3 regions of the Lutispora sp. genome follow, and region 1 is predicted to be linked to each of the others. Evidence: riboswitches for the same ligand, from Rfam matches in the RefSeq annotation. Region 1 holds a riboswitch; each other region holds the start of a gene.
What was found. A riboswitch is a leader RNA that binds a small molecule or an ion and turns the genes downstream of it on or off. The one in region 1 is predicted to bind S-adenosylmethionine.

Region 1 (4,636 bases):
TTTTTCAAAATATCTACTTTATCTGTTTTCTCCCAAGCTACGCCTAAATCAGTTCTGCCCATATGTCCATAAGCCGCCAGTTTCTTGTATATAGGCTTTCTCAAATCCAAGTCTCTTATTATTGCTGCAGGCCTTAAGTCGAAAACTCTATTTACTATTTCAGCTATCTTATCATCAGCAATTTTACCGGTGCCAAAGGTATCTATCATTACTGATACAGGCTTTGCTACTCCTATAGCATATGCAATCTGAACTTCGCATTTGGAAGCCAAGCCTGCAGCTACCACATTCTTAGCTACATATCTAGCTGCATAGGAAGCGGATCTGTCAACCTTGGTTGGGTCCTTGCCGGAGAATGCGCCTCCGCCATGTCTTGCATAGCCGCCGTAGGTGTCTACTATTATCTTTCTCCCTGTCAAGCCTGAATCTCCATGAGGTCCTCCAATTACAAATCTCCCGGTAGGATTGATAAAGTATTTTGTCTTCTCATCAAGCATATCTGCAGGTATTATAGGCTTAATAACATGTTCTATTATATCCCTCTCGATGGTGTCATGATCCACATCAGGGTGATGCTGGGTAGAAACCACCACTGTGTCAACTCTTACCGGCTTGTCATCTATATATTCAACAGTAACCTGGGTTTTGCCGTCAGGCCTTAGATAATCAAGTGTTCCATCCTTTCTTACCTGCGCAAGTCTTCTGGCTAATTTATGAGCTAGAGATATAGGCATAGGCATGAGTTCAGGAGTTTCATCGCAGGCAAAACCAAACATCATACCCTGATCTCCTGCACCTATGGCTTCAACCTCTTCTTCTGTCATTTCACCTTTTTTAGCCTCCAATGCCTTATCCACTCCAAGGGCTATATCAGGAGACTGCTCATTTATGGATGTGATTACACCGCAGGTTTCTGCATCAAAGCCAAACTTAGCGCGGGTATAACCTATCTCCTCCACTGTTTCTCTAACTATTTTCGGTATATCAACATAACATTGGGTGGTTATTTCACCCATAACCAAAACAAGTCCTGTTGTTGCACTGACTTCGCAAGCTACTCTGCCCATGGGGTCATTTTCCATTATGGCATCTAAAACCGCATCTGATATCTGATCGCAAACCTTATCCGGATGTCCTTCAGTAACAGATTCAGAAGTAAATAACTTTCTAATCATCCTATCTCCTCCTAATAAAAATATCTCCTTTGTGTAGTCCTATTATTCTCAAGACATAAAAAAAGCTTCTTCGATGAAGAAGCTCATTTTCATAAAGTTGAAAATCCATCCTCATCTTTCAGGATAAACCTGCAGGAATTGGCACCGCGCTCTTTGCCGGTTGCCGGGTTTCATAGGGCCCTTCCCTCCACCTCTCTTGATAAGGGTACTTATTATTCAATTCTAGAGTATATTAGCATATGTATCTAAAAATGTCAATAAGAAAGGCTTCCATTGGAAACATCAATAACAATCAAGGAAGCCTTTCTTGAAACCCATTACGGAAAGTTTATATTAAGGTAGAATTATACTTTCCTATGGGTTATAAAAAAGGCTTCCTGTTAGAAGCATTTTAAAAATAATGGTGGGGAAAGGTGGATTCGAACCACCGAAGTCTGAGACAACAGATTTACAGTCTGCCCCCTTTGGCCACTCGGGAATTTCCCCATATTCAATTGCCCATTTTTATCGGACAAAGACTATGATACATCATAGACATGGGTTTTGTCAACACCATTTTTACTGGAATTTATTACAGTTCATCAAACCATCTGCTGCCTTGATGAGCAGCAATTCTATAAATCAATATATCCAATAAGCCATAGAAAGCAAATAGCCCAATAAATATCTCTTTATAGCCCAGATTTAATAACAATATAGGAAGAAAGTTTAAAAATCCAAATGCTATGCTCATAAACATTATCAATACACCATTTATATTCTGCTTAACCGCTTTTTGTTCGTTATCCCAATTCAACTTGGGAAATTTTAAATCCAGCAATATTCCTAGATAATTAATAAAAACAGCTGAAGGTAAGCTTATCATGAGAGCCATTAATACCATATTTACAGGTAAGGAAAACAAAATCCAAACCACCGCTAAACCTATGATTATACCTGCAAGCCCCATCATCGTTCCTGACATAACCTTGGCATTTATGATGACCTTATAATTAACAGGCAAGTATTTTGATACATATAGGTTTTTCCCTTCTCTGGATATGGCGGTTGAAGAAATCATGTTGGTACCGCTTATAAACATTGCAGCACTGGCCACACCTGCTACAGCATATCTCAAAGCATTCGGGTTGCTAAGTTGTGCTACGGCGCTCCTAAACTGTTCTATCTCTCCCCCTTTTGTAAATATTGGTATCAAAATGAACACAGGCCAAAGGAAATTCATCAAAACGCAATTTAGAAAATATACCGGTGTTCTGAAAAGCAGTTTTAATTCTTTAATACAAAAAGCTATAAGATGACTTTTCCTTTTGTAAAGATTGGCTTTTGATGCTTTAGTCTTTCTGGAAGAGGCAGCTTCTGTCAATCCCACCACGCCTTTTAGATAAAGTTTATCACCTAAATATAAAAATATTCCTAAAAATATTCCCGCTCCAGCAATAGCAATTAGCATATTGCCCACAGAATAAATGAAGTCAGCGTGGTTTGTCAGCGCCAGGGTCATAAATCTATTAACTACAAAGATGTCTTGTGCTTTTGACAATACCGAATTATTACCCTGCTCAATTATTCTCATCATGTCTTCAGGGTTTGCCATAGACTGAGTAAAGTTTTGAATCAATAGGTTAAATCCTATTGCGATAATCATTGCCATAACGCCGGATAAAATTTTCATCCTATCTTTATTCTTAACAAACCGGAAACTTCTAATAACTAAAATATCTATAAGAGAAGCAAACACCAATGGTACTACAGGAAAGATTAGGTATGCCACAAACCCCATAATAACATAGGTTATATTGGCTCTATCCTTTATTCCATAGGCTATCAACACAGGAAGAAAAAACACCAGTTGAGTCACATATTCATATACCAATACTGTTGCAAACTTGGCTCCAAGTATTTGCCATGACTTAAAAGGCAGTGGGAGCAGCAGTTCAATATCATTGGAATAAAAGAAAGCTCCCATTATATAAAATATACCTAAAAAAAATGTTAATAAACTGACCATAGAAACTGTAAGCCATAATATGAGTCCTTGCTGACCAACAGGAGCCATTATATCGTATACTTCCCGTACCATTCGCCATTCTATGGCTGCCAGAGGCATCATGGATAAAGCAATTATTACCCCAATACCTGCTGTTTTTTTATTAAACTTTAAATTAGTTTTAAGCAAAACCCTTGCAAGTTTAAGCATCTTTTTCATTTTCCACCAACTCCAGAAACATTTTTTCCAAGGATTCATCGCCTTTAAAGTGATGTCTCATATCCTCCATGGAGCCATAAAATAATATTTTTCCCTTATTTATTATGGCTACCTTGGTACATATTTTTTCTGCTACATCCAGCACATGGGTAGAAAAGAACAGGGTTTTGTTCTTGGCTGCGTGCTCCTTCATCATCTCCTTGAGAATAAAAGAGGATTTAGGATCAAGGCCTGTCATGGGCTCATCTAATATCCAAACACTGGGTTCATGAATTAATGCTCCCATCAACACGATTTTTTGTCTCATACCGTGAGAATAGCCTTGGATCTCATCAAAAAGAGCTTCCGTCATTCCGAATCTTTCTGCCAGGCCGTCTATTCTTATTTTTCTGTCGTTCTCATCAACTTCATAAACATCAGCCATAAAATTAAGATATTCTATTCCCTTAAGCCTTAAGAACATATCTGGACTATCAGGAACAAAACCAAATTGTTTTTTTGCCTTGATAGGTTCTTTCTCAATATCAATTCCGTTGATTTTTATGCTGCCACTATCACTTCTCAAAATTCCAGTAATCATTTTTATTGTCGTTGTTTTTCCAGCTCCGTTAGGTCCCAGAAAGCCTACGATTTCTCCGTCAGGTATTAAGAGGCTTATATTATCTACAGCTTTATTTTTGCCCCCAAAAGTTTTTGACACATTGGTTATTTCAATCAAATTTATAACCCCCATATATTTAGATAATTATTTAAATATCTAAATAACATTTTATACTTCTTTTAATATTTTATCAATAAGGAAATACTTAATTCAAAGAAGTTTTTGTTGCGTTGCCTAGGGGATTCCTTTTCCGTCCTGTTACGTGTTTCGTGTTGCGAGTTACGAGTTGCTTAGGTATTCCTTTTAGGTCATTGTGATGAACATGGATTAACACGGCGGGATTTTTTTGAAACCACTAAAAGACACAAAAAACAAAAAACAAAGCACGATTTAAAAAATCGTGCTTATGATTCAAAATGGTCGGGGTGACAGGACTTGAACCTGCGGCCCCATGGTCCCAAACCACGTACGCTACCATCTGCGCTACACCCCGACGACACTATTAGATTATATACAAAATCTCAGAAGAATGCAAGAGGAAATTTATTCTTTCTATAAAAAATCTTTTTTTCTATAAATCCTGCTTAGATAATACCAAGCTGGCAATACAAAAAGAGTTCAAATCATATGTATAAATTAACCTTCCTGCCTATA
Region 2 (7,635 bases), on a different contig from region 1:
AGATAGAACTGCTTGAATATATCAATGAATGGAAAAAGCAAAAAAAAAGGGCTACTATTACGGTGCTTCATGACTTAAATCTTGTTCAGGAATATGCGGATAAGGTTATTTTGTTAAGCAATGGAAAAATGCATTCTTACGGTTCCACCAAAGATATTCTGATAAATGATGCACTTGAAGAAGTTTATAGAATTGACATAAAAAAATGGATGACAAAGGTTTTAATAAAATGGGAAGCATGAAAAAATAGCTTTCGCTGCAACAGCGAAAGCTATTTTTATCAACATTCTTCATCGGGAACTATTTTGGCTAAAGCAACTACACTGTCGTTTTCTGCAAGCTTCATTAATGTCACACCCTGAGTACTTCTGCCCATTACCGATATATCTTTAACATGCATTCTTATGATAACTCCTTCGGCACTGATTAGCATAACCTCGCAGTCATCCTTTACAACCTTTGCTCCAACCAAGTAGCCGGTTTTTGCTGTTATGTTTGAAGTTTTGATTCCTTTACCTCCACGGCTCTGTAATCGGTATTCGGATAATGGAGTTCTTTTACCAAAGCCTTTTTCGCTTATTACCAAAAGTTCTGCATCTTCTTCTACTATATCTAAAGCTATAACGCTATCATCAGGATTTAATGTAACACCTCTGACACCCATAGCTGTACGACCCATATCCCTCACATCTGTTTCTGGGAATCTTATGGCCAAACCATGTCTTGTAATAGCAATAAGCTCTGTAGTGCCTCTTGTTAGCTTAACAGAAATAAGCTCATCTTCGTCCCTTAGAGTTATTGCATTAAGACCAGTCACCCTCTGAGATGCATACTGCTTCAATTCTGTTTTCTTTATTGTCCCGTTTTTAGTCATGAAAATTAGATATCCTTCATCTTCAAACCCTTTTATAGGTATTACAGCATTGACCGCTTCATTCCTATCCAGTTGAAGCAGATTTACCAACGCAGTGCCTTTCGCCTGTCTTCCTGCCTCAGGAATTTCATAGGCCTTGAGTCTAAACATTCTACCCTTGTTTGTAAAGAATAGCAAGTAATTATGTGTTGAGGTGATAAACAAATGTTCGACAAAATCATCTTCTCTCGTCTGAAGAGCAGTGATGCCTTTGCCTCCCCTCCTTTGGCTCTTATAGGTGTCTGCAGGAAGCCTCTTTATATAGCCAAAATGGGTTAGAGTAACTGCAACCTCTTCCTCTTCTATGAGATCTTCCTCATTTACTTCCTCAACAGAGTGAGTTATTTTGCTTCTTCTTTTATCTCCATATGTCTTCTTTATATCCAGAAGTTCCTGTTTTATTATATTGGAAACCATGAGTTCACTGGCTAATATGGACTTATAGTATTCAATGTCCTTTATCAAACCAAGATATTCTTCTTCAATTTTACTTCTTTCCAAACCTGTAAGACTCTTTAATCTCATCTCTGCTATAGCAGTTGCTTGAGCATCAGATAAGCCGAATCTTTCCATCATTCTCTCTTTTGCCTCGGGTACTGTTTTTGAGCTTCTGAGAATGTTAATAATTTCATCTATATGATCCAAGGCAATTCTTAAACCTTCTAATATATGAGCTCTTTCTTCTGCTTTCCTTAAATCATACTGGGTTCGTCTGATTATTATTTGTCTTTGGTGGTCTATATATTTTTGTATCATATCCCTCAGGTTCATAACCTTAGGTTGACCATTATCCAAAGCCAGCATTATTATGCTGAAGGAACTTTGCAACTGGGTATGCTTATATAATAGGTTCAATACTATATTGGCATTGGCATCTCTTTTCAGCTCAATTACAATTCTCATACCTTCTCTATCAGATTCATCTCGCAAATCAGAAATGCCTTCGATTTTTTTATCCTTTACAAGATCCGCAATCTTCTCAATCAGATTGGCTTTATTCACTTGGTAGGGAATCTCAGTGACAACTATTCTTTGCCTATTGCCAGACATGCTTTCGATTTCGGCTTTAGCCCTTATTATTACCCTTCCTCTTCCGGTAGCATAGGCCTTTTTGATTCCATCTCTACCCATTATCAAAGCGCCTGTTGGGAAGTCAGGACCTTTTATGTGTTTCATTAACTGGTCCAATTCTATTTCTGGATTATCTATAGTAGCAATAACCCCATCTATTACCTCGCCTAGATTATGAGGCGGGATAGATGTTGCCATACCTACTGCAATTCCGTTGCTTCCATTGACCAATAAATTTGGAAATTTAGAAGGGAGCACAGAAGGTTCCTTTAAGCTTTCATCATAGTTTGGAACAAAATCAACAGTTTCTTTATTGATATCCCTCAGCAACTCCATAGATATTTTGGACATCCTGGCTTCTGTATAACGCATTGCCGCAGCGCTATCTCCATCTATGGAACCAAAGTTTCCGTGGCCATCAATAAGAGTATATCTATATGAAAAATCTTGTGCCATTCTTACCATGGTATCATATACAGCAGCATCACCATGGGGATGATATTTACCTAAAACTTCACCGACAGTAGTTGCTGATTTTCTGTGAGGCTTATCAGGAGTAAAACCCATAGAGTGCATGGCATACAGTATTCTCCTGTGTACAGGCTTAAGACCATCTCTCACATCTGGAAGAGCTCTTTGTACAATAACGCTCATGGCATAATCAATAAAGGAATTCTTCATCTCATCTTCTATATTAATCTGTAATACATTTCCCTCTGTATTTTCCAAAATATACACCTCCTTCAGTTATATTACAATTAATTGATTTTTGACCATAATACTATAATTATAATTCTATGAAAGATTTTTGTCCAATCAAGATTATTATCGAGTATTTTAAATATTATTACCCTTATATTTTGTATTAAAATTGGTTCAGACAACAATATAGGCAGCCATCTATATTATTATTGGCCACCTATATATTATACTTCAAATTTGAAATTTTGTCCTTTATTGATTAAAATGCAGGAATTATAGCACCTTCATATTTTTCTTCGATGAATTCTTTTACTTCATTGCTGTTCAACACATTTGCCAACTCTTTCAAATCTTCTCTGCTTTCCTCTCCTTGTCTAATAACCAGTATGTTGGCATAAGGAGAGTTTCCATCTTCTATTATAAGAGCATCTTTAAGAGGGTTCAGGCCAGCAGGTATAGCAAAGTTTGTATTTATTACTGCTGCATCCACATCTTCCAAGACTCTGGGTAATTGTGCCGCTTCAATGGCTTCAAATTTAATATTTTGGGGATTTTCCACCACATCTAGCTCTGTGGATGTAATAGTTCCTCCGTCCTTTAGTTTGATAACTCCATTAGCCTGGAGGAGCAGCAAAGCTCTTGCATTGTTTGTGGCATCGTTAGGGATTGCTATAGTACTGCCATCTTTTAATTCATCTATATTTTTTATAGTCTTAGAATAAAGTCCCAATGGCTCTACATGCACTTTAGCTAAAGACACAAGATTCAAATCTCTTTCTGCATTGAAATTATCTAAATAAGGCTGATGCTGAAAGAAGTTTGCATCTATTTCTTTATCTGCCAATGCAGTGTTTGGCTGAACATAATCATCAAATACAACCACTTCAAGTTTTATACCCTTTTCTTCCAGTAAAGGCTTAACAACTTCAAGTATCTCTGCATGAGGTACAGGCGTTGCCCCCACTTTCAAGACTTTTTCTCCTTTTTCTTCTCCTGTTGCAGTTCCTGGTGCAGGTGCTGGTTGTTCTGTTGAACAGCCGATTAATAATGTACTAAATAAAGCTATTGCTATAACTAGTGATAATATCTTTTTCAATTTTTAACATCCTTTCATTTTTCATTGTTTTGATTTTCTTATTCAACTGGCCAGGTTGAATTAGAATTAAGTATATTTTAATTATCGATAATTATTTTTGAGTTGATATTATTATTAAATCTATTTTAGAAGTTTTCTGTATATCCTTGTTCCTATATCCTGAATTATTTGAACCATTAAAATCAGAACGATTACTGTCCCTATCATTACATCTTCCTGAAATCCCTGATAACCATATCTTATTGCCAGATTTCCCAATCCTCCGCCTCCGATAGCTCCCGCCATGGCAGAATAGCCAATAAGGTTTATTATAGTCAGTATTATTCCCGAGGCTATGGAAGGTAAAGCTTCAGGTATCATAACCCTGAACACAATCTGTTTTACATCAGCTCCCATAGATAGAGCAGCTTCTATGATGCCCGGGTTTATCTCCTTTATTGCAGTTTCAACAAGCCTGGCAACGAAAGGTATTGCGGCTATAGTCAACGGCACTATAGCCGCTGTGGTACCTATTCTTTTTCCTACTATCAGCTTTGTCAGAGGAAATACGGCAATCATCAGTATTATGAAGGGAAAAGATCTTGTTATATTTATTACGCTATTTAGAATTCTGTTTAAATTCTTCTTCTCCCAAATATTACCCTTCTCAGATATTGCTGTGATGATGCCTAAAGGCATTCCAAATATTACAGAAAACAATGTGGATGCAAATACCATATAGAAGGTTTCAAATAAAGGTACCGGCATTAAGAGTACAACTTTTTTTATTGATTCAATTAGAGCTTCCATTATGTTTCAATCCCTCCACTACTAATCCTTCATCTTTCAAATAATCTATGGCATCCTTTACATTTCCATTGGATCCTCTCAGTCCAACAACCAGATTTCCATAGGTCCTTCCCTGTATGCTGCTCATCTTTCCAGACAATATATTTGCTTCCACATCAAAATTTTTGATAATCTTGTATATCAAAGGCTCCTTTGCCTTGTGATCGAAGAATGTAATTCTCACTAATTTAGTATTTTCAGGATCATCTAAAGAATCTTTATCTATGTTTAGTGTTACATCTTTTAGAAAGCTCTTCGTTATTTCATGAGAAGGCTTAGAAAATACATTGTAGGTGTTACCCTGTTCTACTATGCTTCCATTAGATATTACAGCAACTTTATTGCATATTTCCTTGATGACCTCCATCTGATGGGTTATTAGGACAATTGTAATTCCTAAGGTTTTATTTATGTTTTTTAATAACTTAAGTATTGAAGCTGTGGTATTTGGATCAAGAGCAGATGTAGCTTCATCACAGAGGAGTATTTTTGGCTTGGTAGCCAATGCTCTTGCTATGGCTACTCTTTGCTTTTGCCCACCGCTTAATTGACTTGGATAAGCCAATTTTTTATCCTTTAGCTCTACAATGTCCAGAAGTTCATCAACTCTTTTCTCAATTTGCTCTTTATCGTATTTCATAATTTTTAATGGGAAAGCTATGTTTTCCTTACAATTTTTCCTGCTCAATAGATTAAAATGCTGAAATATCATGCCTATGTTCCTTCTCATATCCCTAAGTTGGTTCTTGTCTAGATTAACTACATCCTTACCATCAATGATAATACTCCCCTTTGTAGGTTCTTCCAGTCTGTTTATACATCTGATAAGGGTTGATTTTCCAGCTCCGCTCAGACCTATTATGCCAAAAATATCTCCCTTTTCAATTTTAAGGTTAATATCCTTTAATGCTTCTATACCGCCTTCAGTATCTAAAAATGTTTTATATAAACCTTCTATGCTGATCATTCTAACGCCCCCTCTTGCTGCTGCTTTTTTTAAAAATAAAAAATCCCTCAACGATAAAAGAGGGATAACGCCTCTCTTATCTTTCAGCTTATGCTGCTGGAATTGACACCGCTGCATTCGAATGAGAATGCCGGTTGTCGGGTTTCATTGGGCCAGTCCCTCCACCTCTCTGGATAAGAGCATGATATTCTATTTCTAAAAAACAAAAACTCTCCTGAAAAACAGAAGAGAATAATTTCCTTTCTATCTTTCAGCTTATGCTGCTGGAATTGACACCGCTGCATTCGAATGAGAATGCCGGTTGTCGGGTTTCATTGGGCCAGTCCCTCCACCTCTCTGGATAGAATAAATATTCATTTGAAAAGTAGTATAGCATCATACCACAGTTTTGTCAATTACTTTTTTATCCTATTTACGCCAACATCAACCGGTCACTCAACATATCTGACTTTTCTTTATCACTAAATAGTACCATGAGCCTTTCTGGTGTCAAAGATTTCTTTTCTTCTCCCTCGATGTCTAAAATAATCCTTCCTCTATGCATCATTATCAATCTGTTTCCCATGCTTATAGCCTGTTTAAGATTATGGGTAACCATTAAAGTAGTTATTTTGCTGTCAGTTACAATTTTATCTGTAAGTTGGGCTATTATTTCAGAAGTATTGGGATCTAAGGCTGCCATATGCTCATCCAATAATAAAAGACAGGGATTTGAGATTGTAGCCATAAGGAGGGCCATAGCCTGCCTTTGACCTCCTGATAAAAGTCCCACCTTTACTTCTAATTTATTTTCTAAGCCTAATGATAACTTTGAAAGTGAATTCTTTATTTCATTAATTTTTTTCCTTTCTATGCCCCAGGAAAAACCAAATAATTTATTTTTATTCAATGCCATAGACATATTTTCCAATACAGTCATTGAAGGAGAAGTTGCCATTTTAGGGTCCTGAAATACCCTTCCCACTAACTTGCTTATTTTATGCTCAGGAATATTTGATATATCCTTTTCATTAAGGAATATGGAACCTTCATCACAGGGTATGGTTCCTGATATAATATTCAAAAGTGTTGATTTTCCAGCCCCATTGCTCCCTATTACAGTAATAAAATCTCCTTTTTTTACATTGAGGGATAATCCTTGGAACAGCTTATTTTCATTTACTGTATCCTTATTAAATGTTTTATACAGATTTTGAATTCGTAACAGTTTTCACACCCCCTAAGTTAAAACTCCCCTTCAATTTCATTTTCAATCCTCCGTTATATATTACAAGAGCAGCTATAACTATAACAGATGTGATAAGCCTCAGGTCTGTAGCCGGCAAACCTGCCCTGAGAGCGGCTGCTATACTTCCTTTGTAGAATAAAGAGCCTAACAGTGCACAGGAGGTACTAAACCTGATTGGAAGCGCTTTCAATACAGATTCTCCCATTATTATTGATGCCAAACCCATAACCATTACACCTGTTCCCATGCCCACATCAGAAAAGCGCTGATATTGAGCCATTACAGAACCGGACAGAGCTACTATACCGTTTGCAATCATTATTCCTATAATTTTAATCATACCGATATCCACGCCTAATGTAGTAACCATATTGGGATTATCCCCTGTGGCTTTTAATATGAACCCGAATTTTGTCCTGAACATAATATCCAACAATACTTTAACAACCAAAGCCAAGGAGATTATAACCACTATTGATGGAGCATTCGCCGAAAAGATTGTCTTTTCAGTAAAAAAGGGTGTGTTTGATTTACCCATTATTCTTAGATTAATTGAATATAAACCTAGCATTACCAATATCCCTGATAACAGATTTGTTATTTTGAACTTTACATGGAGTATACCGGTTACTAAACCTGCTGCCATTCCTGCAATAATTGAAATAATACATGCAAATACTGGGTCTGCTCCTTTTATAAGCAGCATTGCAGTTACGGAGGCACCTAATGGAAAGGTGCCATCCACAGACATATCAGGAAAATTCAATATCTTATATGTTATATAGACTCCAAGGGCCATTATAGAAAATATGAAGCCTTGCTCTAATACT
Region 3 (7,635 bases), on a different contig from region 1:
CCTACTATTCTAAACAATGTTGAAACTTTCGCTAATGTACCATTGATCATTCGTAATGGGGCCCAGTGGTTTAAAGGAATTGGACCAGAAAGCAGTCCAGGAACAAAGGCTTTTGCTCTTACAGGAAATATATTAAACACTGGATTGATAGAGGTACCTATGGGTACTACAATTGGTGAGGTCATATTTGAAGTAGGCGGCGGTATGCGTGGAGGTGGAGAGTTTAAGGCTGTTCAGATTGGAGGGCCATCCGGTGGTTGTCTGACAAAGGAACATCTGGATTTACCTCTGGACTTCGACTCTCTGAAGAAAGCAGGAGCAATGATAGGCTCTGGCGGACTGGTTGTTATGGATGACAAAACCTGTATGGTTGAAGTAGCTCGTTTCTTTATGAAGTTTACTCAGAATGAATCCTGTGGCAAATGCGTTCCCTGTCGTGAAGGCACAAAGAGAATGTTGGCTATTTTGGAAAGAATCGTTGAAGGCAAAGGAGAAGATGGAGATATAGAGCTTCTTTTAGAACTGGCTGATACAATTTCTGCTACAGCCCTTTGTGGACTTGGTAAAACTGCTCCCTTCCCTGTAGTAAGTACAATAAGGAGCTTCCGGGATGAGTATGAAGCCCACATTTATGAAAAAAGATGCCCGGCAGGAAGCTGTCAGAAGCTTAAAAGGATAGAAATCGATACTGCTTTATGCAAGGGTTGCTCAAAGTGTTCCAGAACTTGCCCCGTATCAGCTATAAGCGGCAAAGTTAAAGAACCCTTCACCATCGATCAATCCAAATGCATTAAGTGTGGAGCTTGTATAGAAAACTGTCCATTCCATGCAATCAAGGAGGTTTAGAACATGGGAAATAAAGAATATATGATAATAGATGGTATACCTGTTGAAATAAATGGAGAGAAAAATCTTCTTGAGTTGATTCGCAAGGTAGGAATAAAATTACCTACATTCTGCTACCATTCAGAACTATCGGTTTACGGAGCATGCCGTATGTGTATGGTAGAGACCGAAAAAGGAGGACTTGAGGCAGCATGCTCCACTCCTCCCAGAGAAGGCATGGAGATCAGAACCAATACAGAAAGGCTGAGAAAATATAGAAAGAATATATTGGAACTGCTTCTTGCCAACCATTGCCGTGATTGTACAACCTGCAATAATAACGGTAAATGCAAGCTGCAGGATCTGGCTATGAGATTTAATATCCAAGGTGTACGCTTCCCCAATACAGCAGAGGAACCAAATGTGGATGATTCTTCACCATGTATCACAAGGGATGCAAATAAATGTATACTCTGCGGTGACTGTGTGAGAATGTGCAATGAAGTTCAAAATGTGGGGGCTATTGATTTTGCCCATAGAGGCTCGAAAATGACCATAAGCACTGCTTTTAACGGCCCAATCGGTGAATCACCCTGTGTTGGCTGTGGTCAGTGCGCTGCTGTATGTCCCACAGGTGCTATTGTGGTTAAAGATGATACTGCAAAAGTATGGAAAGCCTTGGATGATAAGAATACAAAGGTTACAGTTCAGATTGCTCCGGCTGTAAGAGTAGGATTGGGCAAGGAGTTGGGAATTCCTGACGGTGAAAATGCCATGGGCAAGATTGTTGCAGCCCTCCGTCGTATGGGTTTTGATGAGATATATGATACTTCAACTGGTGCAGATTTGACTGTTTTGGAAGAATCCAATGAGCTTTTGAAGAGACTGGAAGAAGGCAATCATGATATGCCATTATTTACATCTTGTTGTCCAGCATGGGTGAACTATTGCGAGAAGAACTATCCTGAGCTGCTCCCTCATGTTTCAACTTGCCGTTCACCCATGGAAATGTTTGCTGGCATAATAAAGGAAGAAGGCAAAACCTCATCAAGAAAGGTAGTCCATGTTGCCATTATGCCTTGCACTGCTAAAAAGTACGAAGCTGCCCGTGATGAGTTTAAAGTTGATGGAGTTCCCAATGTAGACTTTGTATTAACAACCCAGGAACTTATACAGATGATAAAAGAATCAGGCATTATATTCAGCGAGTTAGAACCGGAATCAATTGACATGCCTTTTGGTACAATGACAGGTGCTGGTGTCATATTTGGAGTTACCGGCGGTGTTACAGAAGCGGTTTTGCGACGCATCGCTTCGGACAAATCAAGAACTGGACTTATGTCCATTGCCTATAAAGGCGTCCGGGGAATGGAAGGTGTAAAGGAAACTTCCATAATGTTCGGCGATAGAGAAGTAAAAATCGCTATTGTCAGCGGGCTGAAGAATGCAAGTGATTTGATTGAAAGGATCAAAGCAGGAGAGCATTATGATTTTGTTGAAGTCATGGCTTGTCCCAGCGGGTGCATAAATGGCGCAGGTCAACCCTTTGCAGCCTATGATGCTAAGGAAAAGAGAGGAAAAGGCCTATATACTGCCGACAAGCTTTGCAATATAAAACGTTCTGAGGAAAACCCACTTATGATGTCTTTGTATAACGGTATACTGAAAGGAAAAGTCCATGAAATGCTTCATGTAGAATATGCTTCCAAGAATCAGGAGGGTTAAAATGATGAAGTTGAATGTATGTATTGGCAGTTCTTGTCACTTAAAAGGTTCATATAATGTTATTCAGGTATTCCAGCAAATGATTGAGGAAAACTCTCTACACGATAAAATTGATTTTAATGCAACATTTTGCGCTAAACAATGCCAAAATCCAGGGGTAACTGTTTCAATTGACGGTGATAAATACAATGTTGTACCCGAAACTGCGAGAGAGTTTTTCAAAAACAAGGTTATACCTTTTATATAAATTTAATTAAGCCAGCTTGTTCCATTAACCCTTTCCTAAACGAGAGCCGAATTATTGTAAATAATTCGGCTCGATTTATATAGGAATACAGTTTCCGGGAATGAAGATTTTTAAGCATGATTAAGGTTCTCAAAGTGGCTTCTGATGCTGGATATTTGCTTTATAATTTTTCTAGCCACTTCAGGCTTATTCATGGTATACAAATGGATTCCATCCACACCTGATGAAAGCAGATCTATTATTTGCTCCGTTGCATAGGCAATACCGGCTTCCTTTAAAGCTTCCGGGTTGTTTTCATATCTATCCAGGATACGCCTGAACTTTGTAGGAATACTTGCTCCGCAGAGACTGGTTATGCGTTCTATTTGCTTTTTATTTATCACCGGCATTATCCCTACTGATACAGGAATAGATATATCCATTATCCCTATTTTTTCAATGAAATCAAAATAGAAATTATTGTCCAAAAACAGCTGAGTTATGAGGAAATCAGCACCCAATTCAACCTTCCTTTTCAAGCTGCGAAGATCAGCTATACAACTTTCTGCTTCAATATGGACTTCCGGGTAACATGCGGCACCTATGCAGAAATCTCCTAAACTTTTTATATGAGCAATAAGATCCGATGCATATTTATAATCGTTATCCTCTGGGGCAATATAGCTTTCATCCTGTGGTCTGTCGCCTCTAAGAGCCAGTACATTCTCTATATTAGACTTTTTAAGCTGTTGCAAAATATCCTCTACTTCTTTTTTTGTAGAATTTATGCAGGTAAGATGGGCTAATGCTTCTATGCCGTATTTATTTTTTATAATATCTGCAATCTGTACTGTATAGTGCTTGCTGCCTCCTGCTGCCCCATAAGTGACACTTATAAAATCAGGTTTCAAGTCAGATAGAGCGTCTATTGTATCGAAAATCGTGTCAATTGGTGTTTCGGGTTTTGGTGGAAATATTTCTAAAGATATTACTGGCTTATTGATAAATAGGTCTCTAATTTTCATTTTTGTTCTCCTCTCATAGATTGGTTAGTTTTATATCATTAGCTAAGCCAATGGCTTACGATATTCATTTATTGGGGTTAATTAAAAAAGGCCACTTTCGGATAAGAAAGCAACCTTACAAAGCTATAAAGCATCATATGCTTTTGTGCACATGTCACTCTTATCTCTCAGGATAAACACATAATCCTGCAGGAATTGACACCGCTGCATTCGAATGGGAATGCCGGTTGTCGGGCTTCATAGGGCCAGTCCCTCCACCTCTCTGGATAAGTAATTATTAAGTTTTGTATACAGAGAATTTTAAGCTAAAGAAAAGCAATTGTCAAGGAAAAATAAAATATTATTGATTTTATGTATATTTATGTGTAATATATTCTAAATCGGAGGGATTACAGTGAATATTGACAGGATGGAAGTTTTGAGATATCTTGGCTACAAGAATCAAAGCATTGATGAAGCCATGGAAAATCTAATATATGAATGTATCGCTGAAATAAGAGAAGTGATGAAGAAAAGCTTTGTTTATAATATATATGATATAGAAAAACAAGGTGACAAAGTTATTCTCAAGGATACGAACCTGATTTTTGAAAGCAGGTATCTGAGAGACCATCTGCAGAATTCGGATAGATGTGCTCTTATGGCAGCCACATTGGGCATTGAAGTTGATAAGAGGATTGGATATTATTCCAGGCTAAACCTTACCAAGGGCATAGTGATGGACGCATGTGCCACTGCTGCAATAGAGGCTGTCTGTGATGAGGTACAGGAAGAGATAAAGGAGATGGCACAAAAGGCAGGATACAATATAACCGATAGATATAGCCCAGGGTACGGGGATTTGTCCATAACTCATCAAAAGGCTATTATTGAAGTGCTTAAAGCTCATATAAGGATTGGGCTTACGGTAAACAAAAATTATATAATGATTCCAAGAAAGTCGGTGACTGCTTTAATAGGGCTTCATAGAGGGGAAGAAAATGTTGTAGTAGATAAATGCAGCAGATGCAAAGAAAAAAATTGTATGTATAGAAAGTGTGGAGATGCAAATGAGTTGGAATGTTGATTTTAGCAAATTTTTAGTATTTGACGGTGCCATGGGGACTATGCTACAGGCTTATGGAATGAAAGCAGGAGAACTCTCTGAAAGGTACAATATTGAGAAACCGGAAGTTATTGAAAAGATACATAAAGCTTACATAGGCGCAGGAGCTGATGTGATAACAACCAATACATTTGGTGCCAATAGGTATAAGTTAAATGATAAAGATCTGCCTTTGGAGGATGTTATAGGAAGTGCAGTGGAAATAGCCAGAAAAGCAGCCAAAGATAAGCTGGTGGCTTTGGATATTGGACCTTTGGGGCAGCTTATGGAGCCCTATGGCAGCTTGAGCTTTGAAGCTGCCTATGAAGCTTTTAAGGAGCAAATTACAGTGGGAGCCTCAGCAGGAGCAGACTTAATTATAATTGAAACTATGTCAGATATATATGAAGTCAGAGCGGCTATACTTGCAGCTAGAGAAAACTCCAGTCTTCCAATAATATGTACTATGACATTTCAAGAGGATGGAAGAACTCTGACGGGCACAGATCCTCTGACCATGGTAAATATACTACAGAATCTTGGAATAGCAGCTTTAGGTATTAATTGTTCACTGGGACCGAAGGAGATGATGCCTTTAGTCTATGAAGTTCTCAAATATTCAAGGATACCTGTGATAGTTCAGCCCAATGCAGGGTTGCCTAAAATGGTGGGAAATGAAACAGTATTCGAAATAAATCCAGAGAAGTTCGCAGCCTATGGCAGACAAATGGCTGAATCAGGAGTAAGATTATTGGGAGGATGCTGTGGTACTACACCGGAGCATATAAAAGCATTAAAGAGTGCCTTGGCAGGCTTGAAGCCTGCTAAAAATGAGATCAAAAGGATTACGGCAGCCAGCTCTTCTACATGTACCGTAGTCTTAGGTGGAGAAGTAAAGATAATCGGAGAACGTATAAATCCCACAGGCAAGAAAAGATTAAAGCAAGCCTTAATAGAAGGTGATATGGACTATATATTGAGAGAAGCGGTGGACCAGAAAGACAATGGAGCCCATATGCTTGATGTTAATGTAGGGCTTCCAGAAATAGATGAAAAAGCTGTAATGGTAAAAGTGGTAAAGGAAATACAAGGAATAGTAAACCTTCCATTACAGATAGATAGTGTAAGACCGGAGGTTATTGAAGCGGGAGTAAGGGTTTGCAACGGAAGACCAATAATTAATTCAGTCAATGGGGAAGACAAGGCTATGGAAAGCATTTTGCCCATTGTAAAAAAATATGGCTGCCTGATGGTGGCTCTTACACTAGACGAGAAGGGAATACCTGAAACAGCGGAAGACAGGTTGAAAATTGCAGAAAAGATAATAAAAAAAGCCAGTGAATATGGCATACCAAAAGAAGACATAATAGTGGACTGCCTTGTTCTTACAGCTTCGGCTCAGCAAAGAGAAGTAAAGGAAACTATAAAGGCAGTAAGACTAGTCAAGGAAAAACTGGGAGTGATGACCACCCTTGGAGTCAGCAATGTATCCTTCGGATTGCCGGCAAGAGGCATACTAAACAGAACATTTCTGGCTGCAGCCCTCTCTGCAGGTCTAGATGCGCCTATCATGAATCCTATGGAGGCTGATATGAGGGATACTGTGAGAGCTTTTAATGTTTTGTGGAATCATGATAGGGACAGCAAGGACTATATAAATGCATATACAGATATAAAAACTAAACCTCAAAGCAATGTTAATAGAAGCAGTAAGGATTTAAAGAAAATTATAATAGATGGAATGAAAGAAGAGGTAAAAGAGGTAGTGAAGGAGCTTCTTAAAGAATTTAGAGGCTTGGAGATAGTGGACAATTACCTTATACCTGCTCTCGATACAGTGGGAGAAAAATACGAAAAGGGAGAAATATTTCTTCCTCAGCTTATATTGTCTGCTGAAACGGTGAAAAATGCATTTGAAGTCATAAAAGAAGATATGATGGAAAACTCTTCTCAAGATAAAGCTATAAACAAAGGAAATATTGTGATAGCAACTGTCAAGGGAGACATCCATGATATAGGCAAAAACATTGCAAAGATACTCTTAGAAAACTATGGTTTTAGAGTTTATGATCTAGGCAAAGATGTAGCGAAGGAGAAGATTATTGAGAAGGTTAAGGAAGTAAAAGCTCCTTTAGTAGGGTTAAGTGCTTTGATGACAACAACTGTACAAAGCATGGAAGAAACCATAAAAGCTCTGAGGCTTCACTGCCCTGATTGTGTGGTAATGGCAGGGGGAGCCGTGCTTAATGAAAACTACGCAAATATGATAGGGGCAGACTTTTATGTAAAGGATGCCAGAGATTCAGTAAAGGTTGCAGAAATGGTTTTAAAAGGAAGTAAGAATAATTAAATTTTCTGAAAATTTATGTATATTTTTTGCTGTCAATGTGATATACTATAAGTAAGAAAGATGGAGAACATCTTTCCTGCAGACTCTAATTCAACCAACATTAAAATTTGTCAGATTTCGAGTTTTTTGGTTAGTTGGTAAGTTAGCTTATTATGCTTAGAACAAGTTGGGTAGTAAGTGTAAATTGGTTTAGGGTTTGTCAGGTTAGTTAAATGATTGTTTGTTTGAAAAAGGAATGAGGTAAACTAGATTTGGTTGATTCAGGCATAAGTGTTGAATTAGAGTCTGTTTTATAAGTTGGCTGGATTTTATGTCATAAGACCCAGCCAACTTTTTGCTTTCTTTATGCACCCCTGTACCATGAATCATCCAGAACTATGGGTTCAAGACAAGGAAACTC

Region 2: it holds a riboswitch for S-adenosylmethionine, as region 1 does, so the genes downstream of both, ACESM9_RS02285 (methionine ABC transporter ATP-binding protein) here and metK (methionine adenosyltransferase) in region 1, are expected to answer to the same signal.
Region 3: it holds a riboswitch for S-adenosylmethionine, as region 1 does, so the genes downstream of both, metF (methylenetetrahydrofolate reductase [NAD(P)H]) here and metK (methionine adenosyltransferase) in region 1, are expected to answer to the same signal.

What each region holds. Positions count from the first base shown of each region.
Region 1 covers NZ_JAWLCK010000157.1:70-4,705, forward strand. Annotated here, with positions in the region: gene metK (methionine adenosyltransferase) at 1-1,175, opposite strand, end outside; SAM riboswitch class I at 1,284-1,381, opposite strand; tRNA gene ACESM9_RS14215 (tRNA-Tyr) at 1,577-1,661, opposite strand; gene ACESM9_RS14220 (putative ABC transporter permease subunit) at 1,747-3,381, opposite strand; gene ACESM9_RS14225 (ABC transporter ATP-binding protein) at 3,365-4,099, opposite strand; tRNA gene ACESM9_RS14230 (tRNA-Pro) at 4,400-4,475, opposite strand.
Region 2 covers NZ_JAWLCK010000006.1:50,933-58,567, reverse strand. Annotated here, with positions in the region: gene ACESM9_RS02305 (ABC transporter ATP-binding protein) at 1-242, shown strand, start outside; gene gyrA (DNA gyrase subunit A) at 281-2,713, opposite strand; gene ACESM9_RS02295 (MetQ/NlpA family ABC transporter substrate-binding protein) at 2,946-3,782, opposite strand; gene ACESM9_RS02290 (methionine ABC transporter permease) at 3,903-4,571, opposite strand; gene ACESM9_RS02285 (methionine ABC transporter ATP-binding protein) at 4,555-5,577, opposite strand; SAM riboswitch class I at 5,651-5,757, opposite strand; SAM riboswitch class I at 5,818-5,924, opposite strand; gene ACESM9_RS02280 (ABC transporter ATP-binding protein) at 5,990-6,784, opposite strand; gene ACESM9_RS02275 (ABC transporter permease) at 6,759-7,635, opposite strand, start outside.
Region 3 covers NZ_JAWLCK010000056.1:756-8,390, forward strand. Annotated here, with positions in the region: partial or broken gene nuoF (NADH-quinone oxidoreductase subunit NuoF) at 1-846, shown strand, start outside; gene ACESM9_RS09200 ([FeFe] hydrogenase, group A) at 850-2,550, shown strand; gene ACESM9_RS09205 ((2Fe-2S) ferredoxin domain-containing protein) at 2,552-2,797, shown strand; gene metF (methylenetetrahydrofolate reductase [NAD(P)H]) at 2,908-3,801, opposite strand; SAM riboswitch class I at 3,959-4,074, opposite strand; gene ACESM9_RS09215 (vitamin B12 dependent-methionine synthase activation domain-containing protein) at 4,196-4,867, shown strand; gene ACESM9_RS09220 (homocysteine S-methyltransferase family protein) at 4,851-7,235, shown strand; gene ACESM9_RS09225 (hypothetical protein) at 7,579-7,635, opposite strand, start outside.